Regions from separate parts of the Paenarthrobacter sp. YIM B13468 genome, predicted to be linked through region 3. Evidence: riboswitches for the same ligand, from Rfam matches in the RefSeq annotation. Region 3 holds a riboswitch; each other region holds the start of a gene.
The links. A riboswitch is a leader RNA that binds a small molecule or an ion and turns the genes downstream of it on or off. The one in region 3 is predicted to bind cyclic di-AMP.
Positions count from the first base shown of each region.

Region 1: it holds a riboswitch for cyclic di-AMP, as region 3 does, so the genes downstream of both, ACFX4T_RS14285 (hypothetical protein) here and ACFX4T_RS23120 (C40 family peptidase) in region 3, are expected to answer to the same signal.
Region 2: it holds a riboswitch for cyclic di-AMP, as region 3 does, so the genes downstream of both, ACFX4T_RS24665 (NlpC/P60 family protein) here and ACFX4T_RS23120 (C40 family peptidase) in region 3, are expected to answer to the same signal.
Region 4: it holds a riboswitch for cyclic di-AMP, as region 3 does, so the genes downstream of both, ACFX4T_RS11725 (hypothetical protein) here and ACFX4T_RS23120 (C40 family peptidase) in region 3, are expected to answer to the same signal.

Region 1 covers NZ_JBHZPI010000014.1:38,048-45,260, forward strand. The annotation lists gene ACFX4T_RS14270 (DUF6480 family protein) at 1-213, shown strand, start outside; gene ACFX4T_RS14275 (ATP-dependent DNA ligase) at 302-1,369, opposite strand; gene ACFX4T_RS14280 (hypothetical protein) at 1,417-1,650, shown strand; cyclic di-AMP (ydaO/yuaA leader) riboswitch at 1,780-1,930, shown strand; gene ACFX4T_RS14285 (hypothetical protein) at 1,933-3,360, shown strand; gene ACFX4T_RS14290 (PucR family transcriptional regulator) at 3,594-4,808, opposite strand; gene ald (alanine dehydrogenase) at 5,017-6,135, shown strand; gene ACFX4T_RS14300 (hypothetical protein) at 6,257-7,144, opposite strand; gene ACFX4T_RS14305 (RNA polymerase sigma factor) at 7,141-7,213, opposite strand, start outside.
Region 2 covers NZ_JBHZPI010000039.1:7,240-14,452, reverse strand. The annotation lists gene ACFX4T_RS24675 (universal stress protein) at 1-18, opposite strand, end outside; gene ACFX4T_RS24670 (FAD-binding protein) at 446-1,138, shown strand; gene ACFX4T_RS24665 (NlpC/P60 family protein) at 1,337-2,104, opposite strand; cyclic di-AMP (ydaO/yuaA leader) riboswitch at 2,108-2,300, opposite strand; gene ACFX4T_RS24660 (copper resistance CopC family protein) at 2,451-3,074, opposite strand; gene ACFX4T_RS24655 (NCS2 family permease) at 3,188-4,630, shown strand; gene hutG (formimidoylglutamase) at 4,704-5,663, shown strand; gene ACFX4T_RS24645 (hypothetical protein) at 5,719-6,192, shown strand; gene ACFX4T_RS24640 (NAD-glutamate dehydrogenase) at 6,366-7,213, shown strand, end outside.
Region 3 covers NZ_JBHZPI010000031.1:24,365-31,577, forward strand. The annotation lists gene ACFX4T_RS23095 (cold-shock protein) at 1-142, shown strand, start outside; gene ACFX4T_RS23100 (DUF3027 domain-containing protein) at 151-783, shown strand; gene serC (phosphoserine transaminase) at 868-1,998, opposite strand; gene ACFX4T_RS23110 (metal-dependent transcriptional regulator) at 2,302-2,997, shown strand; cyclic di-AMP (ydaO/yuaA leader) riboswitch at 3,187-3,428, shown strand; gene ACFX4T_RS23115 (M23 family metallopeptidase) at 3,433-4,263, shown strand; cyclic di-AMP (ydaO/yuaA leader) riboswitch at 4,402-4,572, shown strand; gene ACFX4T_RS23120 (C40 family peptidase) at 4,634-5,305, shown strand; gene ACFX4T_RS23125 (NlpC/P60 family protein) at 5,404-6,156, shown strand; gene ACFX4T_RS23130 (HNH endonuclease) at 6,511-7,011, shown strand; gene ACFX4T_RS23135 (NTP transferase domain-containing protein) at 7,054-7,213, shown strand, end outside.
Region 4 covers NZ_JBHZPI010000010.1:140,348-147,560, reverse strand. The annotation lists gene ACFX4T_RS11735 (response regulator transcription factor) at 1-579, shown strand, start outside; gene ACFX4T_RS11730 (sensor histidine kinase) at 583-2,076, shown strand; cyclic di-AMP (ydaO/yuaA leader) riboswitch at 2,186-2,370, shown strand; gene ACFX4T_RS11725 (hypothetical protein) at 2,374-3,189, shown strand; gene ACFX4T_RS11720 (MerR family transcriptional regulator) at 3,401-4,159, shown strand; gene ACFX4T_RS11715 (pyridoxal phosphate-dependent decarboxylase family protein) at 4,170-5,561, opposite strand; gene ACFX4T_RS11710 (HAD-IA family hydrolase) at 5,612-6,316, opposite strand; gene ACFX4T_RS11705 (VOC family protein) at 6,361-6,738, opposite strand; gene upp (uracil phosphoribosyltransferase) at 6,787-7,213, opposite strand, start outside.

The sequences.
Region 1 (7,213 bases), on a different contig from region 3:
GGTTCCGACGCCGCCGAGCCAGCCGACACGACAGGCGATGTGCACACCGATCCGGATATGCACCAGGACGAAGACGACGACCCCGCTGCCTCCGCCAATCCCGATCCGTTGGATGGCAACGTCACAGGACTTGAGCCCGGCGGTGGAGTTCCCCCGGGCGAAACCCCGCCGGCCGAGGGCAGCATGAGCAGCGACCAAGGGCACGAAGAATAGCTCGTCGCCAAGCCGCTATCCCGTCGTTGCTCAACAACGGGGTAGCGGCTCAACAACGTGATAACCGGCAACTGACGGACGCCCCGGGCTATGGCAGCCTTAGAATCTCCCCGAGGTCGTAGTCAGCTGGCTCCTCCAGTTGCGAGTAGGTGCAGCTCTCCGGAGTCCGGTCCGGACGCCATCGACGAAATTGGGTGGTGTGCCGGAACCGGTCGCCTTCCATGTAGTCATAGGCAACCTCGATGACGAGCTCAGGCCGAAGGGGAACAAAGGTGAAGTCCTTGCCGGCGCTCCACCTGCTCTGCGCGCTCGGCATTCGGGAACCTGTAGCTGCGGCATCTCCTTGATCGGCCCATTGCCCCCAAGGATGTTCGCTGAACTCCGTCTGGTATGGCTCAAGTTCGGCCACCAGGCTTTCGCGCTTGGCCATGGGGAATGAGGCCACCACCCCCACGTGCTGCAGCTGACCGGCGTCGTTATACAGCCCAAGCAGCATCGACCCCACAACCTTTCCCGTTTTATGCCAGCGGAATCCAGCCACCACGCAGTCCGCGGTGCGTTCATGCTTGGTTTTGAACATGACACGCTTATTCGGCTGGTACGTCCCCTCGAGCGGTTTGGAAAGTATGCCGTCGAGCCCAGCACCTTCCAGCTGCACGAACCACTCCTGTGCTTGGTCGAGTTCCGTCACCGCCGGCGTTACGTACACAGGCGCCTCAGCTTTGGCCAGCGCCTTCTCCAAGGCGGCCCGACGCTCGGAAAACGGCTTGCCCATGAGGTTCTCGTCTCCCAGCGCGAGGATGTCGAATCCGATGAAGGAGGACGGGGTGCTCCCGGCAAGCATCCGTACACGGCTATCTGCGGGGTGGATGCGCTGCTGAAGGCCTTCGAAGTCGAGCCTGTTCCCAGCTATGAGGACGATTTCGCCGTCGATCACGCATTTGTCCGGAAGATTCTTCTGGAGGGCTTCCACCAGCTCAGGGAAATACCGTGTCATGGGACGTTCGTTGCGGCTGCCCAGGATGATCTCATCCCCGTCTTTGAAAACGATCGTCCTGAACCCGTCCCACTTTGGCTCAAAATGGCCCACATCAGGGATCGAAGGAACGGACTTGGCAAGCATGGGCGAAATGGGCGGCATCACTGGGAGGTCCATACGACTATGTTCTACCTGCCGCCCGCGGCTGAAGCTAGTCTTGGGCCATGGATATCTTGGCCGTTCTAGTGGCAGTGCTGGCAGCACCTGCCCTCGTTGCGGCCCTATGGTTCTGGGTCTCCCGCCAGAACAGCAAGGGGAAAGTACGGCGCGGCGCCACGGGCGGGGTGCTGGGTGTGGCGGACGAAATTTTCCGACCCGAGACCCATTACGCACACCAGGTCCAAAGGATCCAGCACGAGCTGCCAGCCCCGGCTCCGGCCCCGGAGCCTAAGTCCTAACGGACCTTCACGCTGGAAGGCGTCCCGCCCGTTACATTAATGTGACTTTAGTATGGCGCTCATGTACGGTCTAAGAGCGACCCGTATCTCCGCTGGGCCGCTTCCGGGTTGACGCCGAGCTCTGCCGCAAACCGGGATCCGCCAGACTCGCGGCAGAGACGGGGGACCCAGAGTTCCCGGGCCTGATTTTCCATAGGCCCTTGGGGTGAAGCCGCCATGTGCGGCCGGACGGCCTCGTCCGAACCCGACAGCTAACCTCGCAGGCGTTGAGAGGCAACCACCATGTCCCCAACCATGGATCAGCCGCGCCGCGCCCAAATAGCGCGCGAGCGTACCCAGCCAACCGGACGCCGTCGGGCCCAACCCAGCGGATCCTCCACCAGCGCGCCAGCAGAAGGTTTAGAAGGCACGACGCCGGAACCCGCCACTGCTTCCACTCCCACCCCTGTGGCACCCACCACGCGCGCGGCCGCTCGCGCGGCAGAGCGTGCACGGGCAGCCCAGGCAGTTATTTCAACTGAGACAGCTCCCGCTGAAACTGCTCCAACAGAAACAGCACCGGTGGACTCTGCTCCGGCGGATTCTGCTCCGGCGGGTTCTGCTCCCCTGGAGCAGGCAACTGCTGCGATTCCAACTGTTCAGGCGCCCGAACCGGTCGCGTCCGAACCGCCTGCGAATCCCGAGCCGGCCACCGCTGCGATCCCGATCGTTCAGGCGGCCACGCCCGCTGCTGCACCCACCCCCGCCGCGCCGGAACCGGAACCCGCCACCGCTGCCATCCCGGTCGTTCAGTCAAAGAGCCCTGCCGCTGCATCCACCCCCGCCGCGCCGGAACCGGAACCCGCCACCGCTGCGATCCCGATCGTTCAGGCAAAGAGCCCTGCCCAGCTCGCCGCGGCCGCGACCGCCGCTGCTGGTCTCGCAAGCCGGAAAGCCCTTCGCGCCCAGGAAACCGAGAGCGGTACGGCCCATAAACTGGCACCCGCTGCCGAAACTCCAGCAGGCGCCCCTACCTTCGGAGCTTCATCCGTGGGCGGGTCATCACGGGGTGGGTCGTCCTTCAGCCACGAACCACACTCCGTGCTCACCAAGGCGGCCTCGGTCAAAACGATGGGCCAGCGCATGGCAGTTGTGGCTGGAGCCTTGGGCTTGGTATTGACTGTTGGCACCATGAGCCAGGCCTTCGAGCTCCCCTTCTTCGGGCAGGAAACGCCGACGAAGGAAGCCAGTGACGCAAAGACGGGTGGCGACAGCAGGCAGTCAACTTCGGCCGCCCCTGCACCCAGCTCGTCCACCTCCGCCGCGTCCGCTTCGTCGGCCACCAGCGAGGCCGGACTGCCGGCAACTGTTGCAACGCAGTCGTCAGAAGAGGCACCCGCTCAGTCGCCGTCGTCCCTTCCGACTCCGCAGGTTTCACTTGCGGATCCTGTTTGGGTTCCTTCGGCAGTCCCGTCGGCTGTGGTTCCTGTGCCGGGCGTGACCACTCCTGTCCCAACCCAGCCGGCCCCAAGCCCGGTCCCGTCGGACACGGTTACCACCCCACCGGCCACGACCACCCCGACTCCAACGGGGACGCCGGCGCCCACTCCAACACAGACTCCGGCGCCAAAGCCAAAGCCGACCGGCAGCCCCAGCACCACCACACCGTCCACTGATTCACCCTTGGACCTGGACTCCGTACTTGACGGCGCCACAGGGATCTTGAAATGAGCACGCGGCTTCCCAGGACCAGCGCGCACGTCGGATGGCACGGCCGGTACTGCAGCAGCAGCCGCACTGCCACGTTCCGCAGTCGGATGGGCCGCTGGAGCTGCCAGCGGTTGCGCCGAGCCTAAGGACTCACGGCACCAGGAATCACGCGATAGGAATAGCAGCAACAAGATGGGGCAGGCACCTACCAGGGTGTCTGCCCCTTGTGCTCCCTTCCGCACCTGATCCGGGGCCTAGATCCGGGGCCGCGAGGCCCACCTCTGGGCCTTCAGTGCGGCGTGCAACTCGAGCCTGATCCCACCGCTCAACGGATCAGCTCCGATGAGCTGGCGGATGCGGCCGAGGCGGTTGTAGATGCTGCTCCTGTGCAGATGAAGTTTCGCGGCAACGTCCTGCACTGAGCTGTCGTTGTCATAGAGCAGTTCCAACACGGGCAGGAGTTCGCCGTTCTTATCCTGGTCCTCCAAAGTCCTGAAATGAACGGAGCCCGTATCATCCCAGCCGCCCGGCGCCTGAAGACGATCAAAGAGTTGATAAACGCCCACCGCCCGACTCTCCACCAGTTCCCCGAGGGGCGGATCCACGGCGGCGGCCTGTGCTGCCACTTTCGATTGCCTGTAGGCGCCTGCCAGTTGCCGGATAACCTGGAACGGCTCACTGATGCCCAGGATCACCCGGTCCACTTTGCGGCCCGCACGCTTTGCGAGCTCCAATTGATAGTGCACCAGGACCTGGGCGTGATCCGCCCTGCCACCGGATTCGCGGAACAGGACAACGGAATGCGTCTCCGTCCCGGCGCTGAACAGCGCGGCGTTGACACCAATGGTGGACTGCAGCGCTGCTGTTCGGTGCGTTAGCGTCGCGGCGATGGGGTCGACGTCGGTTCCGCCGCCGTCCGCGTCCAGGATGGTCACCAGTTGCCACGGACCGCGGCCTTGGATCTCCTTCCAACCGGCCACCGCTGCCACTGCGTTCGACTCGCCAGTGCAGGCCGCCAGAAACTCCTGCTCCCGCCTCCTGCGAAACTCTGACTCGGCCGTGTTGGAATCGAGCAGCAAACCAGCCAACAGGTCCAGTTCGTCACGCACGCCGGGCAATTCGGCGAGTATCGCCGTCGCGGTTTGCTCCTCAAGGTCCTGCTGCACCCATAAGTAGCCAACCCGAAAACCGCGCACCAACAGTGGGACGCAAACGCGCCCGAGCATGCCTAGCTCGTCGTTCGCCGGAACAACAACCGGGCGCACCGCCGTCGCGATGCCGTGGGAGAGCTGCCAAGCACTGACATCGCTCGGCACCCGTTTGCTCAACAGGAAGTTCACGCGGACGCGGTCGGCGTGGGATTGGTTGGAACTGTAGGCGAGGAGGACGCCGTCGAGGTCCTCCAGGGACAACCCCCTGCCAAGCTTGAGCGCCACTCGTTCAACGATCTCCTCGACGTCCTGCTGCATCCAGAAAGCGTACCAACACAAGGCGACACCTGACGCTCCAGCTCTCGACAAATGTCGAGCTTGATTTGAGCTGTTCCTTGAATTTACGGGGTTTTCACTTGCGCCGAGCTGGGAGGTCCATGTCGCCTGCCTCACAGCCGGATTTATTCTGGAATCACAGCCCGCAGCAAATATCCGGCCGAAAAGCCGCTAACGATGGAGCCAGCAAATGATCATCGGCGTCCCCAAAGAAATCAAGAACAACGAGTTCCGCGTAGCCATCACGGCCGCAGGTGTCCACGAGTTCCGCACTCACGGACACACCGTTCTGGTTGAGCGGGGCGCGGGCCTGGGCTCGGGAATCACGGACGAGGAATACTCGATCGCGGGCGCCGAAATCGTTGCCGACGCGGACGACGTCTGGGGCCGGGCCGACATGGTCATGAAGGTCAAGGAACCCATCAAGGCCGAGTACCACCGCTTCCGCAAGGGCCTCATCCTCTTCACATACCTGCACCTCGCCGCAGAGCCCGAACTCACCGCCGAGCTCATCAACTCCGGCGTCACGGCCATCGCCTACGAGACGGTCCAGGAAGGACGCACCCTCCCGCTGCTCGCCCCGATGTCCGAGGTCGCGGGCCGCCTGTCCGTGGTGGTCGGCGCTTCCTCGCTGATGGCTCCGGCTGGCGGCAAGGGCATCCTCCTCGGCGGTGTGCCGGGTGTCCGTCCCGCCAAAGTTGTTGTCCTCGGTGCCGGTGTTGCCGGAACCAACGCTGCCGCCATGGCGCTGGGCCTCGGTGCTGATGTCACCATCATGGACATCAACATCAACCGCCTGCGGGAACTCGACGCTCTTTACCAGGGCCGCTTGAAGACCGTGGCATCCAACGCCTACGAGATCGAGAAGTCAGTTGTCGACGCAGATCTCGTGATCGGCTCCGTCCTGATCCCGGGCGCCAAGGCTCCCAAGCTGGTCACCAACGAACTCGTGTCCCGAATGAAGCCGGGTTCGGTTCTGGTGGACATCGCCGTGGACCAGGGTGGCTGCTTCGAGGACACACACCCCACCACCCACCAGGAACCGACGTACAAGGTCCACAACTCGATCTTCTACTGCGTTGCCAACATGCCTGGCGCTGTTCCGAACACGTCCACGTACGCACTGACCAACGTCACCCTGCGCTACGCCGTGGCACTGGCCAACCTGGGCGTCAAGGCCGCATTCGACCGCGACCCCGCCCTCGCCGCAGGCCTCAATATCGCTGCAGGCCACGTGGCACACCACTCGGTGTCGGAGGCGCACAACCTGCCCCTCGTCGCCGACTGGCACAGCGTGGTTACCGCGTAGGCTTTGCCCTTGCGGCGGTGACAAGTCGCTGGCCCGCTATCCCGTTGCTGCCCAGCAACGGGATAGCGGGCTTTGCACGTGTTGGGGCGGCAAACCCGTGCTGGGGCGGGCAGACCCGTGCCTAGCCGTTGCCGGGGGTAACTGGTTCCTCAGGGACAACGTGGGTGGGTACCGGCACGGGGATATCCGATTGCCGAAGGGTCGGCGGGGTTAAATTAGGCGCCTCGATGCCCGGCGGCGTGATGGGTGCTGCGGGAGTCGGGATGCTGATGTTTCCGGGCTGGCCATTCCCGGGGATCTTGGGTGTTTCGGGCGTTCCCCCGTTGGGAGCCTTGGGCGAATTGGAGTGTCCGGACGCGCCATTGGTGCCGCCTTGTGGCTCCTGGCTTGGGTAGGCGCCATTTCCCGAAGTGCCACTGCCGGCAGGATTGCGGCCGGACGGGTATGGGGTGGCCGGAGTCACAGTGCGGCCTCGCTCCTGATCGGAGGGGGAACCAGGATTCTGCCGCGATCCATTGCCTGATCCCGGCGTGAGCTGCGAAACTACTGAACCGATTGTCGAGCCCAGATGTTGGAAAGCGCCAGGGATGCCACCCTCGGAGGCGGCCGCGGCTGTAGCACCGCCTGCCAATGACACTGCCACAGCGAGCCCGGCGATCGCGGTGCGGCGCTTACGACGACGGCGGGCCGCGAGTTCGTCACTAGAGGTCAGGTCAGTGGATCCTTGGACCGAGGTAAGTACCGCCGTCGGTGCACCTGCCACGGTGGAGGCGAGCTCCGCCGTCGTGCTTCTGCTGCCGGCAGCCAGGTCAGTGATCATCAGCGCACGGACGGCCGCAGAGGGCGGCGGAGCGGTGCTGGCGAGGGAGCGCAGTTCAAGAAGTTCGGCACGGATGTCGCGGGCATCGTCGAGTCCGGAATCGGCCAACAGGCGGTCAATTGCCTGCTCGCCCGTATAACCCTCGGTGCGAGCCGTCCGCCGTCCGGCCGGGGTGCTGTCTTCACTCATGGTGTGCCATTCCTTCGTAGTGCACTTTTCCTTAGTGCACTCAATGCCCTGCGCTGCAGTTGTTTTATT
Region 2 (7,213 bases), on a different contig from region 3:
TCTGCCGTGCTGGTCCATGGGGCCCGCCTCTCCACCTACTGCTTGATGTTCCGGCCATTCTGCCAGAGGTTCTCCGTACCGGTGTTCCCTTGCTGGTGTGCAACCAAATAGCCAGGGCGAAGAACCCGTGGGGTTCTCCTTCCAATGCCCACTATTCTCGGTTGGCAATGCCGAATCAAGGCGACTATCGGGTATGTGGATAACGGTCCGGGCTCGGTTTTTGGCACGCTCTCCGTCCTTCAGGTTGCGCTGCGGATGAACATCCAAAACACGCTGTCGCGGAGGCTATCCATGGCAGAAAAAGTTCGGTAGTGTTCGAGTCACCGAATGGCCGGCAAAAGTGTCCCAGGACACAACCCGGCCATTTATTTGCGGCCGCTTGGGGAACTCGGACGCGATCCCACGCGCTGCCGAAAGGCACACACGTCAAGGAGGAACCCAAGCAGTGTCACTCACTCCTGATTCCGTCACGGAACGGACTACTACCGTAGTGATCGGCACCGGTCTCTCCGGCTTGGCTGTTGCCAGCGAACTCAGCCGCTATGGCGTAGGTTCCATCGTGCTGGATGGCTTTGGTACTTTATCGGCCACCGGACCAGCGGTGCACACAGGAATGATCCAGCGCTGCGACGTAGCTGACCCCGCGGCAATGCAGGAACGCAACGAAATCCTGCGCCATTTGCGCAACTACGCCGCCAGCCATCACTTGGATGTCCGCACCACCACACGCGCTGTTCGTCTTGACTTCCTCGGTGGCGACTCGTCCTCGCAGCTGGGATACGGACCCGTCGCAAGCCTGAACACGGCCAGTCTGAAGGCTGGGCTGAGCGTCTACGGCCCCCTTGAATCCACCCCGCGGCAATGGGCCGTGCATACAGCCAGCGGAGTTCTCCTGGCCGACCACATCGTGGTGACGCGCTGCGCGCAGAGCCAGCTGCGCCGAATGCTTGCCGACCTGGGAATCGCCATAGGCCAGAACTTCGCGGCCGCCATGCGTGCCGTCGGGATGCACTTGGTGGGCGTAGGGGAACTTATTACGCCCACGCCCAAGGAAGTACTGCGGCAAGCCAAGGCAGTGGGGCAAGCGATCTCATCCAAGGTGGCCCTCCCAGCCGGGCCAGGCATCGCCCTTGCCTAGAACTCCTAGGACTAGAACCTTGGACTAGAACCTTGGACTAGAACCCTTGGCCTGGAATTCTGGCCCGGAACCGGAACGTGGAAATGGTCGAGCCAACCGAAGCCTGTTCCTGAAACGAACAAAAATTAACTCAGAAGGCCGGTACCTCCGAAGACGTGAGTCCTCGAAGGCACCGGCCTTTGAGTTGGAGCGTGAAGCTTAGGCGCCAGCGCGTACGTACGTGATGGGGCCGGTTGCGGTGAGCCAGCTGATCGGGTGGATGCCCGTCTGGTTGCCGTTGATGCCACCGCTGATAGCCTGGCCGTTGCCGATGTAGATGGCTACGTGGCCGGACTGGACGATCATGTCACCGGGCTGGGGGTCGCTGACAACCTTGCCGTAGTTCAGGAACTGCATGGGTGCGAGGTCCCCAACCGGGATGCCTGCGGAGCCGAGGGCCCTTTCCACCATGGCGGTGCAATCCTGCATGATGCCGATCTGGGCATAAGCCGAGGCGACCATGGCAGCGTTGACGCCACCAACAGCCGGAGCTGCAGCGGGAGCAGCCGCAACAGGAGCGGTAGCCGTAGTGGTTGCAGATGCCTGGACGGTGGTCGTTGCCGCGGCCTTCTTAGCAACCGGAGCCGGAGCAACGGGAGCCGGCTTTTCAATGACGGGAGCCGCCACGGAAGCAACCGCGGGGCGCTCGAAGTTAATCGTGGCCGTGGATGCGGCCGTAACAACCTTGGTGGGACCCTCAGTTACGGTCTCGGCGACAGTAGCGGGGCTGGAGTCGCGCTGGACAGGGGTCTCTGCTGCGTGGGCAGCAATGGAGCCCGTCAGGACGAGGCCTGAAGCTGCTGCGATGACAGCGGCCTGGCGACCTGCGCCAGATGCGTTGCTGGCAACAGCCTTGGAGATGGAGATGAACGGATTAGGACGTACGCTGTCCGCCTTACGACGGCCGCGAAGAATGCGTGAAGACATGAAAGAGCCTCTCCCGATGCCTGCGAGGTTAGCTGTCGGATTCGGATGGGAGTCACCCGGCCACTATCCCCCGCTGTGCAGCGGAAGCTTCGTGACTTCACCCCAAGGCGCGCTCTGAAAGCGGGCCAAAATGGGTTCCCCGTCTCTGCCGTAGGTTTGTCTGCGAACGGATTCCGGACTGCGGCAGAGCTAGGCAATCAGGCCGGAAATGCCCATTACGTGGAACAGGCACAGGTACAACCGTACGGGAAGATCACCCCAAAGTCACATTTACGTAACGAGCAGTTCGTTTTTGGCGTGTCGCGGTGACCGTTTCGAGATCTTCGCAAGTATGTAGAAAACCCTGCTATTCCGGGGAATTTTCGCCATCCGGCTCGCTGGGAGCCGCGAGCTTCTTCCGCGCGGTAACGGCGAGGAAGATCACAAGAGCGATCGCCACCACAGCGAGGCCAACGATGCTCCAGGGGAAGGGTTGGGAAGCTGCCGGAGCCGGCTCAGTATTTTCCGTACCGGGAGCGGCTGTGCCCGCCGTCGGAACAACCGCCGAAGCCGAAGGGGAGGCACCTGCTGAGCCGCCCGCCGTCGTCGTGCCTGTCCCGGAAGCTGTGAACTTGAAGGTTCCCTCGATTGGGTGGGAGTCTGAACTGACCACGCGCCACACCACCGTGTATTCGCCGGCAGGAGCACCCGGACGCAGCTTCTGAACAGCCATGTTGTCGATGATTTCCACTGCGCCATCTGCCCAGTTTTCGCCCCCAGCGGTGACAGTCACGCCCGAACCGATGGCAAGTGGCCGGTTGTTGAACGTGATGGATACCGACGCCGGCACTTCAGCCACCCGGGCACCGTTGGCCGGAGTTGTTGATTCGGCGACGTCGTGCGCGGAGGCCGGGGCCGCGCCAAACAGCAACGCGGAAGCGAAAGCGATAGCGGCTACGACGGCCGCCAGAAGCGGGCGGATGGTACGCATGGGGCGGTTTCTCCTAGTGTTGGCTTCCTTACAGACTAGGCGAATCGTTCCAGCAGCCCACATTGGCGGGCATAGGATTTGAGAGCAAACTCCCCCGATCCCCGGAGACCTTCATGCTTAAACAAGGTTCTGCAATCGACCGCTACTTCAAGATCTCCGAGCGCGGGTCCACATACTCGCGGGAAATTCGCGGCGGCTTCGCAACCTTCTTCGCCATGAGCTACATCGTGGTGCTGAACCCGCTGATCCTCTCCGGGGCAGACTCGAGCGGAGCATCACTCGGCTTCACGGCCGTAGCGGCAACCACTGCCTTCGTAGCGGGCATCCTCACCATCCTCATGGGCGCCTGGGCCAAGCACCCCTTCGCCGTGGCAACTGGCCTGGGAGTGAACGCATTCGTCGCCGTGACGGTTGCCTCCCACCCGGGGCTGACATGGCCGGACATGATGGGGCTGGTGGTGCTTTCGGGTCTCACCATGCTCATCTTGGTACTGACTGGATTCCGCACAGCCGTTTTCAGGGCCGTCCCGGAAGCGCTCAAGACGGCGATCGTAGTAGGGATTGGCCTCTTCATCGCCTTGATCGGGCTGGTCAACGCTGGTTTCGTCCGACGCATCCCGGATGCCGCCGGCACCACGGTCCCGCTCGGCCTTGGCGTGGATGGCAAGCTGATGGGCTGGCCAACGTTGGTGTTCGCCGTCGGCCTGGTCCTGACCATCGCGTTGGTGGTGCGAAAGGTCCGCGGGGCAATCCTGATCGGCATCGTGGTGTCCACGGCCCTGGCCGCCATCCTTGAATTCACCCTTCATATTGGTCCCAGCTTCGACGGTAAGAACGTCAACCCGCGCGGTTGGTCACTGGTGGCTCCCAAGCTTTCCGAATGGGGCGCGCCGGACCTCTCCCTGATCGGCAAAGCCAACCCCTTCGGAGCCTTTGAACACCTCGGATTTGTGGCTGCTGCGCTGTTGGCGTTCGTGATCCTCCTCAGCATCTTCTTCGACGCCATGGGCACCATGGTGGGCCTGGCCAACGAGGCAGGAACGGTGGACGAGCACGGCAACATTCCCAATGTGGACCGCGTCCTGCAGGTTGATGCCCTGGGCGCAATCGTCGGTGGCGGTGCCTCCGTTTCGTCCAACCAGATCTTCGTTGAGTCGGGCGCGGGTATTGGCGAGGGTGCCCGCACCGGGCTGGCCTCCATTGTCACGGGCCTGCTCTTCCTGGTGGCCATGTTCTTCACGCCGCTCATTAACCTGGTTCCGTTCGAAGCCGTGGCGCCTGCGCTTGTGGTGGTGGGCTTCATGATGGTGTCCCAGGTTGGCAAGATCGACTGGCAGGACTGGGGCGTTGGCATTCCTGCGTTCCTGACGATCGCCCTGATGCCATTCACGTACTCCATTGCCAACGGCCTCGGCGCAGGCTTCATCTCCTACGTCCTGATCCGCACTTTCCAGGGCCGGGCACGTGAAGTCCACCCCCTGATGTGGGCAGTGGCAGCCGCCTTCCTGCTGTTCTTCGGCATCGGAACTGTGGAGGAGTGGTTGGGCATCAAGTAGCGATGTCCGGCATCTCAGACACCGCAACACGCTGTAGCTGTTTTTTGGAACGCAGGTGGGGTGTGCTTAAAGCATGGCCCCAAACACGAGCACAAACCCCTCCGTAGACGTCCTTCCCACGCCATGGACCGGCCGCTTTGACGGCGACGGCGACGAACATCGCCGCTGGTGGCAGGCCGTAGCACCCCTTACTTCCTCTGCCGCCGCTGGTGCCTCGCGTCCCGCCGTCGTGCTGGGTTTCTGCAGCGACGCCGGAGTGCGGCGTAACAAAGGTCGCGTGGGTGCCGCCGCGGCTCCGGCCGCCATCCGCTCGGCGCTGGGTCCGCTGGCTTTCCACCTGGACCGTGACGTGTTCGACGCCGGCGACGTAGTTGTGGAGGACGACTCACTGGAAGAAGGCCAACAGCGCGCCGGACGCGCCATTTCGGAACTGCTCGACGCCGGAAACCTCACCGTGGTGCTGGGCGGCGGCCACGAGACCGCATTTGCCAGTTACCTGGGGGTTGCCGGATCCAATGCGGTGCGCAGCGGAAAGCGCTTGGGTGTCTTGAACCTGGATGCCCACTTTGACCTGCGCGATGAGCCAACCCCCAGCTCCGGCACCCCGTTCCTCCAGATGGCCCAGGAAGAAACCGCCGCTGGACGCGAACTGCAGTACGCCGTCGTCGGAATCTCGGAGCCCAACAACACCCGCACGCTCTTTGACACCGCTGACCGGCTGGGCGTGAAGTATTTGCTGGACGAGGACTGCTCCGCGGAACGCGTCGAGACGTTCGTAGCCGACTTCGTGGCTGGAATCGATGTGCTGTACCTGACGATCGACCTGGACGTACTGCCTGCGTCGGTGGCACCGGGTGTCAGTGCCCCCGCGGCCTATGGGGTGCCGCTTGCCGTGATCAATGGCGTTTGCCGCCAAGTGGCTGCGAGCGGGACGCTGCTGCACTTGGACATTGCCGAATTGAACCCGGAGTTCGATATTGATGGACGAACCGCGAAAGTGGCAGCACGGCTGGTAAACACGCTCTTGGCGTAGGGCCCTGTTCTTAGACGCCGCCCTCCGTTTAGCCTTTGTGGAGGGAAGGACGGCGATGGGCGCAACTCCTGTGCAGGACAAGTGGGCCTGGGTGGCCGGACCCGTCGCTGTCGCTTTGGGTCTTGCCGCACACGTCATTTCCGGTGGGGGTGCCCCGGCGATGCCCGTCCTGCTGGCCCTTGTTGCCCTCTCTGCCCTGGCCGCGCAACTGATTGCCCGCTGGATTCACGGGCCCATCCTGTTGCTGCTGCTGTCCGGAGTGGCCCAGCAGTTGCTGTTCTTCGGTTTCGAAGCCTTGGGTGGCTCGTTTCCCGGCGCCGGATTCCTTGACCATCTGCACGGGCAGCCCCAGCAACCAGTGGCCGTTCCTGCGGACAGCCAGCCGGGTTCAGGGGAAGTGCATGCTGCTGACCTGATGCTCTACACCCACGCAGCGGCCGCCATTCTCACTCTGCTGGTGGCTGCGGGCGTTTCGAGGCTGGCCCGGCGGGGGCATGACCAAGGGCAACGTTCCGCAGCTCTTCCGTAGTCGGTCCTCCGCGAGACGGCAGTTAATGGCAATGTTTTGTTCAGACACTGTCAGCAACTGCCATGTCGCGGGAGTGCCATCCCGCGGCCTTTAAGCGATCATGAAATGAGGCGCATGGACTTTGCCGACCGCAGCAGCACGGCCGCTCCTTTGCGCAGCGGAGGCGCAGCGACATGGCACCAATTACGGAGCCGGCGGACGGATTCCTGACCGACTACTACGAGCACGTCACGGACGACGACGTCCGCAGCTACACGCCCGAAACCTTGTTGGAACGGGCACGCTATCACCGCTCGTTGGCAGAACGCCGCGAACCTGGACAAGCAGTCATTGGGGTCCTCAACGAAACAGATACCAGCTTGGTGGCAATCGTCACCGATGACATGCCCTACCTCCTTCCCTCCGTAACAGCCGAGATCTCTCGTGACACCGCTTCCATCCGGCTTCTGGTGCACCCCACTTTCAGCATCACGCGGGACCCCGCCACCCACCGCCTGATCGATATCCGCAGGGGGCCTCACCGCGCGGGGCTGCCCACCGGCGTCGAACGTTCCGAGGATCATACGCGGGCGACGGCGGCACCTGGCCTTTCGGCGGACGGGCACGACGACGGGCCACTCACGGAGGCGTGGATAGCGATCGAGATCCCCCGGATTCCGGACAACGCGAGCGCGGAGCTACTGGTGGGCAGGTTGAACAAGGTCTTGGGTGATGTCCGGGCCGCGGCCGAGGACGCCGATGCCATCCACGAGGAACTGGTAAACGAAATCGGTGTGCTGGAGGGGCCAGCCGCAAAAGACCCGACGGCGCGTGAAGCGCAGGAGCTGCTGCGGTGGCTGGACGACGGGAACTTTGTGTTTCTGGGATTTCGCGGGCGTCGCGGGCTCGGGCTCCTCCGTGATGGGGCCGGTCCTGCGGCGCCAGACGAAGTTCCCGGCAAGGTGCTCACGCTCACCAAGTCCACGCTTCGTTCAACGGTCCTTCGCCGTGCCTACCTCGACGAGATCAGCATTACTACTGC
Region 3 (7,213 bases):
CCTTGCGCCTTTGGTGCAGGACCTCGTGACCGTGCTGGATAACTTGTCCGGTACTTTGTCTTCCGGTAAGTACCCGGAAGGCAACAAGGCCAAGGCCATCGGTATGGCGCTGCGCAAGGTTGCCGACGAGCTGGAAGCCTAGGAACCGCCATGACTTCGGAATCCGCACAGGATACACAGGCCGGAAGGGACGCGCAGGCCAACCCTGAGGCCGTCACTTCCGCCGCCGACGTCCCTGTCACCGGGGGAAGTCCTGTCATCGGGCAAGCCCCTGAAAACAGCGACACCCCTGCGCGGAAGCCGGTCGCAGCGAAGCCGCGGGCCGGCATCCCTGTGTGGCGCACTGGCAAGCCGGATGCGTTCCTGGCCGCCGCCGTCGACGCCGCGCGGGAAGCGGTGGAGACTATCGCGAGCCCCGGCGAGGTAGGTGCCCACGTAGGCGCAAAGTCCGAGGGCGACCGCGTGGTCACGCACTTGTTCGAGTCGAAGCTAGCGGGATACGGCGGGTGGCAGTGGTATGCCGTGATCACGCGCAATTCCCGTTCAAAGATCGTCACAGTGAGCGAGCTCGGCCTCTTGCCCTCTGACGATTCCATCCTGGCCCCGGAATGGGTCCCGTGGGCAAAGCGTGTCCGTCCGGAAGACGAGACTCCGTTGGTGGAGGAGACGGTAGAGGAAGTGTCCGAGGAATCAGTGCAGGCTGATGAAGACGACGCCGCCGAAGCATCCGATCCCGAAACTGACGATGACGATGACGATGACGACGCCCGCCTGGGCGATTAACGGCAGCGGCGCCGTCCGGTAAGAACCGGGACGGCGCCGTTTCCTGCCCTTGCGTGGAATTCCGCGGCAGTTACTTCTTCAGTTTTATTTCTTGAGTTCGCCCACGACGTAGTCGATGCTGGCGAGCAGGGCTGAGACGTCGTCCGGTTCGATAGCGACGAAAGTGGCAATACGAAGCTGGTTTCGCCCAAGCTTGCGGTACGGCTCGGTGTCCACGACGCCGTTGGCACGCAGGATCTTGGCGATTGCCGCAGCATCGATGGAGTCATCGAAGTCGATGGTGGCGATGACGTTGGAGCGGTCCTCAGCCTTCGCGACGAACGGTGTGGCGTACTCGGAAGCCTCGGCCCAGGAGTAGATGCGGCTGGCAGAGTCTGCTGTGCGCTTAGTGGCGAAGTCCAGTCCACCATTGCTGTTGAGCCACTGTACCTGCGCGTCCAAAGTCACAAGCGTGGACAGCGAAGGTGTGTTGTACGTCTGGTTCAGTTTGGAGTTGTCGATAGCGGTCTGCAGGTCCAGGAAGTCCGGAATCCAGCGGTCGCTGGCCTTGATCCGGGCGGCGCGCTCCAACGCCGCGGGGGAGAACAGGCCCAGCCACAGGCCGCCGTCGGAGGCAAAGTTCTTCTGCGGGGCGAAGTAGTAGACATCCGATTCGGCGACGTCCACGTCCAGCCCGCCGGCGGCCGAGGTAGCGTCCACCAGGACGAGCGAACCAGAGTCGGCGCCCTCGACGCGCTTGACGGGGGCTGCAACACCAGTTGATGTCTCGTTCTGGGGCCAGGCATAGACGTCAACGCCAGCCTCCGCCTGGGAGACCGGCCGCGTGCCGGGCTCGGACTTGATGATGGAGGATGCGTCCAGGAAGGGGGCTTTGTTGGTGGCCGCGGCAAACTTGGAACCGAACTCACCGAAGGACAGGTGCTGGGCCTTTTTCTCAACCAGCCCAAAAGCCGCTACATCCCAGAAAGCAGTGGAACCGCCGACGCCGAGGACAACCTCGTAGCCCTCAGGTGCACGGAAGAACTGGCTGAGCCCTTCGCGGACCGAACCCACCAGGTTTTTGACCGGCGCCTGACGGTGGGACGTGCCAAGAATGGTGGTCGATGCGGCAGACAAGGCCTGGACCTGTTCCGGGCGGACCTTGGACGGTCCCGCGCCGAAGCGTCCGTCCTTGGGCAGCAGGTCGGCGGGAATAGTGATGCTGTTGTCGCTCACGTGTGGCTCCAATGGGTATCGGTTAGAGAGGGGGAGGTGGGCAGGTGGCATCGGCTGCCCCTTCGACTCCCTCATTCTGCCTGACCGGACCCACCGTCAGGAATCTGCGGTTGTCATAGTCCGCCACGTGGAATGCCGGAGCACCACAGGCATTGCGGCCAAGGGAAAAATTATCCAGAGTAATTCCAAATAAGCTAGGCTGGGGTTACGTTCCTGAGGTGTCGGTTGGACACCGTCCACCTTGGCTGGGACGCGGTACGGTGGAGATTACGCAAGAAATGCGTTCGAGGAGAGCTGAGCTGGATGACGGATCTGATCGATACCACTGAGATGTATCTTCGGACCATTTTGGAGCTTGAAGAAGAGAACATCGTGGCTCTTCGAGCACGCATTGCGGAGCGTCTGCGGCACTCGGGTCCCACGGTTTCCCAGACCATTGGACGCATGGAGCGCGATGGCCTGGTGATTGTGTCCAACGACCGCCATCTGGAGCTGACCGAAGTTGGGCGCAAGCGGGCAACCGAAGTCATGCGGAAGCACCGCCTTGCCGAGAGGCTCCTGGCGGACGTCATTGGTCTGGACTGGGCGTACGTTCATGACGAAGCATGTCGCTGGGAGCACGTCATGAGTGAACGGGTGGAGCGGCGGCTCTATGAATTGTTGGAACACCCCACCGAGTCACCGTATGGCAACCCCATCCCGGGTTTGGAAGCCCTTGGCGGTCTCGCCAACCAGCCCCTTGCCCGCCTGGACGTGAACCTGCTGCATGCGATGGACGGGTACGCTGCCGATTCCCGTGTAGTGGTCAGCCGGCTTGCTGAACCCATCCAGGTTGAGCCCGAGCTCCTCACCCAGCTCGATGAAGGCGGAATTCGTCCCGGCGCGAGTGTCTCCTTGGAGCGGGTGGGGGAGTACATCTCCGTCCGCGTTCCTGGCATTGAAGGAGCACTGGAGCTGCCTCCCGAGGTAGCTGCGCACGTCTTCGTGGCCGTCAACTGACTCTGACTTTCCCGGACCGCGGGGGTGTCAAACCTCACTTTGGGATGGCTGGCACGCGCGTGACCTGCGGATTTCCGCGACTGATGATATGGGGACACCCACAACACGGTCGTTTGGAAAGATAACGAATTTATTACTGCGGGCTTTAATCGCCTATAGTTATCTACTAGCGCCGATACCAAAGCGTTACCTGATCTGGAGCCGAGCTCTGCCAGCAGATCGGGTGTGTCATCAACTACTGGCAGAGGCGGGGGAACCACAAGCGGCTGCCTAAAGAAGCAGCCTTGGGGTGAAGTCCGCAGCAGAAGTGCCTACTAACGCAAGTCCTTCCGGGGACACCTGTGTGCCGTTTGCGCTTCGTGCGGACCGGGTCTTTGAACTCTCTGACCCGAATCCGACAGCTAACTTCGCAGGCTTTCCAGAGAGGAACAGAGTTTGACATCGCAGAACGTCAGGGGCCGCCGCCGCGCGTCCGGCCCCGCTGCTGAGCTGCGGCCAGCCCGCGCCGCAATGGAGATCCGGCCACGCGACACCCCGCGTCAGGTGCGCCGCCGTAAGAGCCCGTTGCGCCAGGTAGCCGACTTCGCCGCAGCCAGTGGTGTCGGGCAGAAGGCCGGTGTCGCGCTTGCCGCCACCGGACTTGCCCTGACTGTAGGCCTGCCTGCCACAAGCCCCGTCATGGCCACGTCCGAGTCCGGCCAGGCCGAGTCGGCCCTCTCCGTGCCCGGTGGCAGTCAGCCCGAAGTTTCTGCAGCAGCCTCTGCCAAAATCGATTTCAGTCGTGCAGCAGTCGCTACCGCCGCTGACCCGGACGGCAAGCTCAAGCAGTTGTTGAGCGCCCAGTCAGCGGGAAGCATACAGCGCGCCTCCTCACTTGGCACCTTGGGAAGTCCGCTGGACAAGCTGGTCACGGCATCGCCGTTTGGCTACCGTGTCAGCCCCCTTACCGGCGGCACTGGCGACTTCCACCGTGGCCAGGACTTCGTAGCCCAGTGCGGCACCGCTGTTCACGCCGCAGCTGCGGGCAAGGTCACGTTCGCCGGGTGGCATGAGTACGGCGGAGGCAACCGGGTCGTGATTGATCACGGCAACGGCCTTGAGACCACGTATAACCACCTGTCGTCCTTCAATGTCAAGGTGGGGCAGACTGTCAGCCGCGGCGATACCGTCGCGCTGAGCGGCACCACAGGAGCATCTACCGGCTGCCATCTGCACTTCGAGGTCCAGGTAAACGGCGAAGTCGTAGATCCCATGGGCTGGCTGTAAGCAAGTTGATGGTTGTCTATCGCATTCATGACACGCCCCGTGACCTGAATGTGACATTCACGAACATCTGTTGTACCGTCTAAAGCGCATCGGCTTTTTAGGGGGCCGATGCACTTGAGTGGATTGCCTAGCTCTGCCACCACTCAAGGTCCGTTCGCAAAAATCGTCTGGCAGGGGCGGGGGAACCAATTTTGGTCTTCGAGTCAGAAGACCTTGGGGTTAAGTCGCAAAAGCTTCCTTGAAGCGGCGCGGCCGGATGACTCCCATCCGAATCCGACAGCTCACCTCGCAGGCATTGGGAGAGGCTACCTTCGTGTCATCACGCACTACCCCTGCGCGCCATCGCGCCGAATTGGTTCGCACGAACCCGTTGAACACCCTTTCCAAGGCTGTCTCAACCAATGCAGGCACCGTAGGCCGCCAAGCTGCCGTTCTGGCCGCAGCCTCGGGGCTCGTTCTCAGCGTTGGACTCCCGGCCCAGGCCGCTGACACCGACGTCTCCAAGTCAGAATCCTCCAGCACCCAGCAGCTGGTCGCCACCGCAGTTGTTACCGCGGAGCCCACCGCAACGGTTTCCTTCGAAAGCCCCGTTGTGGCTACCAAGGAAGCTCCCAAGGTTCAGCGGGCATCCCAGCGCACGGCAACCGAAGGCCAAGCGAACGGCACCCTCGCTTCCCTGTCCTCCAGCGCCAAGGATGCCGCTTCAAGCGCCGCGGCCTCAGGACTTGCAGCAATTGCTTACACCGGCATCGGCCACCCCTACGTTTGGGGCGGCACTTCCCCCAACGGCTGGGACTGCTCCGGATTCACCCAGTGGGTTTACGCCCAGGCCGGCATCAGCATCCCCCGCGTCAATGCCTGGACGATCATGACGCCCACCAGCACCCCTTCCCCCGGCGACCTCGTCGTGCAGAACGGTGGAGCCCACGTGGGCATCTACGTCGGCAACGGCATGATGATCAGCGCTTTGAACCCCAGCCAGGGCACGCTTCTGCACTCCGTGGCTTCCACCGGCACATCCTCGTTCTACACCCTCCGCTAGAAAATCCCATTCGGGGTAAGCCAGCATGCCCCCCAAGTGCTGGCAGCCCATTACCCGCGTGCGATCCCAGCGTGCGCGGATACGAAAAGAGAGTAATCATGACCAGTGCACACAAGGTTGCACGGCATCGAGCTGAGGCCCCCAAGACCAGCTCACTTGCCGTCATCGCCAAGGCTGTCAGCGACAACGCCGGTGGCGTTGGCCGTCAGGCAGCAGTGATCGCAGCTGCATCGGGCCTTGTCCTGACCAGCGGCGTTGCTGCAAATGCTGCCGACACCAACGTCCAGCGGGAATCTACATCTGCGTCTGCGCTTGACGTGCAGTCGGTTGCCCAGGCCACCATTGCTGCCGATTCCAGCGTTGCCATCTCCTACGAGCGCCCTGTGGTCAAGACTGTGGAAGCCCCGGCTCCCGTCGTCGAGAAGGCCGCAGCCAAGGAAGCTCCGGCAGCCGGTGGCACCGCTACTTTGGCGGTCAACTCGGATGCGTCTGCAGCCAAGGCGCCTGCTGCATCCAGCGGCCTCGGTGCGGCTATCGCTGCAGCGGCCTACGCACAGCTCGGCGTCACGCAGGACTGCACCATGCTGGTGACCAACTCGCTGGCCGCAGTCGGTATTCACTTCCACGATTGGCCGGCCGGCTACCTCTCCCTCGGCCGCACGGTCAGTGCAGCTGAAGCCCAGCCCGGCGACCTTGCTTACTATGCCAACGGTGGCTTCGGCGGAATGGCGCACATCGCTGTTTACGTCGGCAACGGCATGGCAGTCCACGGTGGATGGAACGGATCCACCACGGCACTGTTCAGCGTGAACGTTGGCTCCGGCCCGGTTTTCATCCGCGTCAACGGCTGATCAAATACTCCACAGAACACCCCGCAGGCGCAGGCCGGCGGGGTGTTCTGCTTTAACTATCGCGGCGACTCAACCTCGTGGTGACACCCATTTACGTCGCTGCCACTCAGACGGGCTGGTGACGCCCAAATATAGGTGTCGCCGGCCCGTTTGGGTGGCTCTAGCGAACTTCCGCGTCCTCAGCAAAAGTGTCCCGCACATGAACTTTCGCCAACACCGCAGGCGAAACGGCGGAAAAATTCGTTGATACGGCATATAAGTGCTTACCCTTGTGTTGTCGATCCACAGCCCGTACAAGCAGAGGGCAGCCGGCCCTCGTGCCCCTGACGGGTGCGGCCGTGAAGAGGTACGTGCATGCGCACACTCGTTCTGAATGCTGGATATGAACCGCTGGCGGTAGTAACCTTCCGCCGGGCGCTGGTCCTTGTGCTGACTGGAAAAGCTAGCGTGGTGGCCGAAGGCGACGAGCCTGTCGTCGGGCCACAGGAGATTCTCGGAAGACCATCCGTGATTCTTCTTAATCGCTACATCCGGCCCCGGTACAACAGGATCACTGCCGTGAGCCGCCGCGGGGTCCTCCGCCGCGACGGCCATCGCTGCGCCTATTGCGGGAAAACAGCCCACACCATAGACCACGTCCACCCCAAATCCAGGGGCGGCGCGGATTCCTGGGAAAACCTGGTTGCGGCGTGTTTGAAATGCAACAACGCCAAGAGTGACCACACGCTCGCCGAGATGGGTTGGAAACTTCGTTTCAAACCTGGCGTGCCCACAGGAACCATGTGGCAGATCAAAGAACTCGAGAAACCTGCGCCGGACTGGGACCCGTTCCTGTTGCCGGAATCCGCCGCCTGATCGATTTCTGTTGCGCTCCCGCCGTCCGGGTAATCTGGGCGGATGGAGTTCAACGCTGTGATTCTGGCGGGTGGCAGGGCCACCCGCCTCGGTGGCGTGCCCAAGCCCGGATTAACGTTCGACGGCGCCAGCCTCCTTTCTCATGCCCTGCAGGCGGCGCGGGGGGCTTCCGGTGTGGTGGTGGTTGGTCCGGACACCCCTG
Region 4 (7,213 bases), on a different contig from region 3:
CCGGAAGCTGTAAAGCTCGCCAAGGACTTCCGCCCCGACGTGCTGGTGCTGGACGTGATGCTTCCAGGATTCGACGGCGTCGAGGTCCTCAACCGGATCCGCGCCTTCGCGCCGGAAGTGCCCGCACTGTTCCTCACGGCCAAGGACGCTGTCCAGGACCGCATCGTAGGCCTTGCCGCCGGCGGGGACGACTACGTCACCAAACCCTTCAGCATGGAGGAGGTTCTCCTGCGCCTGCACCGTCTTGTACAACGCTCGGGTGTTGCGGCCATGGATACAGCGGAACTGGTGGTGGGTGATCTCACCCTCAACGTGGACACACGGGAGGTTTCGCGCGCCGGCGAGGACATCCAGCTCACGGCAACGCAGTTTGAGCTGCTTCGCTACCTCATGGAGAACCCCAAGCGCGTGGTCAGCAAGGCACAGATCCTGGACCGGGTCTGGGACTATGACTTCGGCGGGCAGGCCAACATCGTGGAACTGTACATTTCCTACCTGCGCAAGAAAATCGAAGCCAACCACCCGCCAATGATCCACACCGTCCGTGGCGCTGGCTACGTCATCAAGCCTGCGGACTGAATCTTGTCCACCCCTTCAGGCGTAACCCGCAAGACCCAGCGGAACTGGCTCAATCCCTCCACCTGGCATTTGCGCACGAGGTTGGTCCTGGTGGCGATGGCCTTGCTGGTGGCTATTTGCAGCGCAGTGGGAGTGGTTAGTTACGCCTCCATGGACATGTACTTCAACAAACAACTGGACAAGCAGTTGGAGCAGGCCTCAAGCCGCGCGAATGAATTCGGCAGGCCGCCGTCGAGCTTTCCCTCAAGCGGTCGGCCAGATCCACTGGAGGCCCGTGGCCAAGGTGCCGGGACGCTCAACGCGCGGATCGATGGTTCCGCGGTCATCAACTCGGGCTTCCTGAACGCAAACGGTCGCCGCGTGGCACTCTCGGCAGAAGACAAGCAGGTCCTGCTCTCGCTCCCCCGCGACAAGGGGCCCGTTGACCGTTCATTGTCCAACGGCGACTACCGGTTGGTGGCAGTTGAGACCCCCTACGGCGACATTATTGTGACGGGCCTGCCGTTGGCTGACAAGCAAAACGCCGAGGCCTCGCTGGTATGGACCATGGTGCTTGTTTCCCTTGGCGGCCTGGTGCTGATCGGCCTCGCGGGCACTGTCATCATTCGCAGGACCATGCGGCCACTTGAGCAACTCTCGGAGGTCGCAACCAAGGTATCGCGCCTTCCCCTCGACGCCGGTGAAGTGGCGCTCGCGGTGCGCGTACCGCCGTCGGCCTCCCATCCAGGAACAGAAGTTGGCAGCGTTGGCCACGCTTTGAACCAAATGCTCAACAACGTTTCCAGGGCCCTGGAAGCCCGTCAGGAGAGCGAAACCAAGGTCCGGCAGTTCGTTGCCGATGCCTCCCACGAACTTCGGACGCCGCTGACCGCCATTCGTGGGTACACCGAGCTTCTTCGTATGACGGAGAACTTCACGGAGGACGGCAGGAAATCGCTGGCGCGGGTCCAGAGCCAGTCGGAACGGATGACCACGCTTGTGGAGGACCTGTTGCTGTTGGCGCGCCTGGACGAAGGCCAGGCGTTGAAAGTCACCGATGTGGACCTGACGCAGCTGGTGATCGAGACCGTCAGTGACGAAAAGGTGATGGCACCGGACCACATCTGGAAGCTCCAACTCCCTGACGAGCCCATTACAGTGCGCGGGGACGCAACCCAGCTGCATCAGGTGCTGGCCAATCTGCTGTCCAACGCCCGCAAACACACCGATCCAGGTACCACGGTGGTCACAGGCGTCATGCTCTCCGCGGATGGTAGTGCGGTGGTCACAGTCACCGACAACGGGCCTGGTATTCCCGCTGGGTTCCAGAGCCGTATCTTCTCGCGGTTTGCCCGGGCTGACGCGGCGAGATCGGGGTCGGAAGGAACCTCCGGACTGGGCTTGTCAATCGTCGAATCCATCGTCCAGGCGCATGGGGGAAGTGTGGAAGTGACGTCCCGGCCGGGACACACGGAATTCGCTCTTCGATTCCCCACGGCTTTGAACGAACGCATATAACGAATCGGGCAACATGACGCGCCGTGAACGTGATCTCTGTTACCCAAATGTGACTTAAGCCGAAACCTCCTGTACCTTCGAAAGGGTGGGTCGCCCCTAACTGGCCCGCACCCGGGATGCGCCGAGCTCTGCCACTTCCCGGAGTTCCGTTCTCATTCGAGGCAGAGACGGGGGACCCAGAGTCTCCGGGCACAGTACTTTCCTTGCCCTTGGGGTGAAGCCGCAGCTACGCGCGCGGCCGGATGACCTCATCCGAACCCGACAGCTAACTCCGCAGGCGCTGAGAGGTAATCACACATGTCTGAATTCAACGATCAGACGCGCCCTTCCGCGCGTCACCGTGACGAACACACTGCTCCCCTGACGAAGTCGCAAGCCGTTCTGAAGAACGCTGCACGGCGCGGCAAGACCGGGCAACGAATGTCAGTTGTTGCAGGAGTCGTTGCCGCAGCATTGGGCGTCGCATCGCTCGGTCAGGCCGCAAACGCCGCATTCAATCTCCCCGAAACGAGCCAGGCGTCCGAGACGCAGGCTACCGCCCAGGTCAGCAACAAATCAGCGGAAATTTCTGCGTCCTTGGATGCTGCTGCCAAGAAGGGCGCTGCAGACAGGGCTGCTGCAGACCAGGCGGCTGCGGCACAGGCCGCTGCCGAGAAGGCTGCCGCGGAGAAGGCTGCGGCCGAGAAAGCCGCTGCCGACCAGGCAGCTGCCGCCGAGAAGGCTGCCGCTGATGCAGCCGCCAAGCAGGCTGCGGATGCCGCCGCTGCTGCAGCCGCGGCCGCTGCTGCGGCTCCCAAGGCCGTGGACGATCCCGCTGCTGCCAAGGCATACGCCGCCAGCATCCTCGCCAACTACGGTTGGGGTCCGGGTGAAATGACCGCCCTGAACACACTGTGGGAGAAGGAATCCAACTGGCGGACCACCGCGACCAACACCTCCAGTGGCGCCTACGGAATCGTGCAGTCATTGCCAGCCTCCAAGATGGCAACTGCAGGCGATGACTGGCTGACCAACTACCAGACCCAGATCAAGTGGGGCCTGAACTACATCAAGGAACGCTACGGCTCCCCCTCCGCCGCCCTCGCCTTCCACTTGGCCAACAACTGGTACTAAGCCAACTCAATAAGCACGTTTGAGCCCACCCCAGCGGGCTCAAACGTTCAGGGCATGATTGCCGCCCCGTTTTCCGCCGTTCGCAGCAGGGATTACTGCAGCCAACGGCGGGACCGGGGCGGTTTTCGCGTTTAACCTGCCCTCCCAGGTTTAAGAAATCGGACGACGCCGGCTTGCACCTGACGTTACGTCAGGACTTAGCGTTGTGCTCATGACGGGAACAACGGGATCCGGACCGTGGAGCATCGGTGAGCTGGCCACAGCGTGTGGCGTCAGCGTGCGGACGCTTCACCATTACGACGAGATCGGGCTGCTGTCCGCAAGCCAAAGGACACCGTCCGGTCATCGCCGGTATTCGGAGCGCGACTTGCGCCGGCTATACCGGATCAGATCCCTTCAGATGCTGGGGCTTCCGCTCGCGGCCATCGGCAAGGCGCTGCAAACCCCCGAGGATGATCCTGAGTCCATTCGGGGCCTCCTCCAGCAGCAGCTGGCCCATGTGCAGGAGCACGCCCAGCAGCTCCAAGCGCTCCAAAACCGTTTGGGCGAGCTCTTGTCACGCATGGACGGACACGCCATGCCCACCCCTGAACAATTCATGTCAACGTTGGAGATGATCACCGTGCTCGAAAACAACTTCACAGCCGAACAACGCCAGCAACTCGCGGACAAGCGGGAAGAACTCGGCGCAGAAAAAGTCGAAGCCGCCAAGCAGCAGTGGGCTGCCCTGGTGGAAGAAGGACTGGCGCACGTCCAAGCCGAGAGGCCCGTCACGGATCCCTCCGTCCAGGAATGGGTGCGCTCATGGGACGGCATCGGTTCCATGTTCCACTCGAGTGAGGACACCAAAGCTGCAGCGCGTGCAGCCTGGCAGGAAAACAGCCAGGCCATCAGCGCGGGACTGCCGTGGAGCGCTGAGCAGTTGGCCGGGCTGATGGCTTACCTGGAAAAGGCGCGCTCGGCCTTGTAACAGGACGTCGCTATGCTTCCGGTTCGGCCTCTGCCGCACCTCGAACGGCTGCGATCGAGGCAGCGACGTCACCTGCGTCCGTGGACCAGTTACTCACCGAAATCCGGAGGATTTCGCGTCCGCGCCATGAGGAACCTGACATCCACACAATCCCTTCGGCCATGAGTCTCTGGGTGACGCGGTGAGTGCGGTCATCGCTGCCGAAGGCCACCGACACCTGCGTGAAAACGACGTCGTTCAGAATTTCCACGCCTGGGATACCGGCGAGGCCCTCCGCCAACGCGCGGGCGTTTCCTGCAAGCCTGTCCACCATGGCAATGACTCCGGACCGGCCCAACTGTCGGAGGGCAGCCCATACGGGGATGCCCCGGGCCCTACGGGACAGTTCCGGAACTTTGTCGAACGGATCACCCAGTCCGGTCTCCGTTGCGATGAGGTAACTCGTATGGACGCTGAAGGCGCGCCTCAGGGCTTCCGGCCGGGAGACGATGGCCAAGCCACAGTCGTACGGGACGTTCAATGTTTTGTGGGCGTCGGTGGCCCACGAATCGGCCTCCTCTACTCCAGCCAGCCGCCCGCGTAGATGTGGGCTGACCGCCGCCCACAACCCAAATGCGCCATCCACATGCACCCAAGCCTCGCGGTCATGGGCTACCGCAATGGCTTCGGACATCGGATCGAACGCTCCGGAATGCAGATTGCCGGCCTGCAGGCACACGAGGGAAGGTCCGGGTTGTTCATCCATGGCATCCGCGAGGGCGTCCGGCAGGATCCTGCCTTGACCGTCTGTGTCCACGGGAACGCATGCTCCCAGCCCCAGATACCGCAAGGCGAGGTCCACGGCGGCGTGCCGTTCGCGTCCGGCAAACGTAGTGATCCGCGGCGCCCCGGTGAGGCCAAGGTCCGCGAGGTCCCACCCTGCTTCGTCCATCAGGTATTGACGCCCGGCGGCGAGGCCCGCGAAGTTGGCCGTGGTAGCGCCAGTGGTGAACCCGACGTCGGATCCTCTCGGAAGATCCAATAGTTCCAGGAGCCAGGCCGCTGCGGATTCTTCGATCGCGGCGGCAGCTGGAGTCGCAAACCTGAGCCCGGCGTTTTGGTCCCATGCCGAGACAAGCCAATCTGCAGCCATGGCAGCCGGCAGCGTCCCGCCCATCACCCAGCCGTAGAAGCGTCCGGACTGGATGGCCATCAACCCCGGCTCAGCCAATGCGGCGAGCTCATCTACTACGTCCGCCGCATCCGTTGCTTCATCGGGAAGGCTTGAGAGGAGACTCGAGGCGACCTGATCGGCGTCGGACGCTGGACGCACAGAACGGCTGGGCACCGATGCAAGCCAATCCGTAGCGTGCGCCATGGCCCGCTCCAGTGCAGCACCATACGCCTCCGGCAACGCAGACATGCGCACAGCCTACTCCGGCTTCGCCGGTCGGAACAGCGGTGGCGAACAGGCTAGAGCGTGAGGGTGATGAGGTGACCGCCGTCGTCGTGTTTCACGGCCGTGACCGTCACGGCCGAGTAGTCCGGGATCCGCCACATACCCGGCTCAAGCTGCCCGCCGGCGTCGCCGACCACCACGGTTCGCATCCCGGCGGCGCGTGCGGCTGCGATACCTGCCGGAGCGTCCTCGAAAACCACGACGTCGGCTGGTTCCGCGCCCAGCAACGCTGCAGCTTTGAGGTAGCCCTCCGGGTGCGGCTTGCCCCGCGTAACACCTTCGGCGGTGACGGCGGTCGATGGCATGGAAAGTCCCGCAGCCTTCATCCGGATGTCGGCAAGGATGCGGTCCGCCGATGTGACGAGCGCGATGGCGTCCTCCGGCAGGGCAGCGAGCAACGCTTCGGCGCCCGGGAGGGCAATCACGCCGTCGGTTCGCGTGCGTTCCATCTGGCCAAGCTCGGCAGTCAAGGCTTCCAAATCGGCTCCTGCCGGAGCATAACGGCGCACGGTATCGCCCGCTTGCACGCCGTGGGACGTCCGCAGGATCTCGTTGTAATCGAGGCCGTATCGTTCAGCGAACTCCAGCCATACCTGCTCAACGATCGCCGTGGAGTCAACCAGTGTTCCGTCCATGTCGAACAGGACAGCACGGACAGTCAAGGTTGGCGATCGTTCGGCTTGCGCGGAAGGTGAAGTTGGCTCGGCAGGATGGCTCATAGTTCCATCCTGCCGCACCATGCAGGGGTGGGAGCGAAGTGTGACTAGCCGTTGGGCCGGTGCGGAATGTACTGCACAGCCCACTTATTGCCGTCGGGGTCCGCAAAATGGACGAAGTGTCCCCAGTCCTGGACATCGATATCGCTGACATCCACACCGTTTTCTTTCAGGTGGTCGTGGGCCTTTTGGATATCGCTGACCACGATTTGAAGCGACGGCGCCGTCCCCGGAGGGGCATCATTGAGGCCCTCCCCGATGGCAATGGAACAAGCCGAACCCGGCGGGGTCAACTGCACAAAGCGGAGGCCGTCCATGGGACGCTCATCGTAATCGGCGTTGAAACCAACTTTGTTGACGTAGAAGTCCTTCGCGCGATCGACGTCGGACACAGGGACAAACACCAGTTCAAGTTTCCAGTCCATGCGCCACAGGCTAACGGGACTCGCCGGAAAGCGGTAGGGGCGTGCGGATTAGCCGGCCACGCCGTAGAGGCGGTCGCCGGCGTCGCCCAATCCCGGAACGATGTACGACCTCTCATTGAGCTTCTCGTCAATCGAAGCGAGGACTACCTTCACGTTGGCGTCCTGCAGTTCCTCCTCCAACTTGGCGAGGCCTTCCGGAGCTGCCAGCAGGCAGATGCAGGTAACGTCCGAGGCGCCGCGCTTGAAGAGGAACTTGATGGCTTCGCGCAGGGTGCCGCCAGTGGCAAGCATGGGATCCAGCACAAAGATCTGGCGTCCGGTGAGGTCCTCGGGGAGGCGCTCGGCGTAGGTGATGATGTCCAGTGTTTCTTCGTCGCGGGCCATTCCCAGGAAGCCGACCTCGGCTGTGGGGACCAGTTTGGTCATGCCCTCGAGCATGCCAAGGCCTGCGCGCAGGATGGGAACCACCAACGGC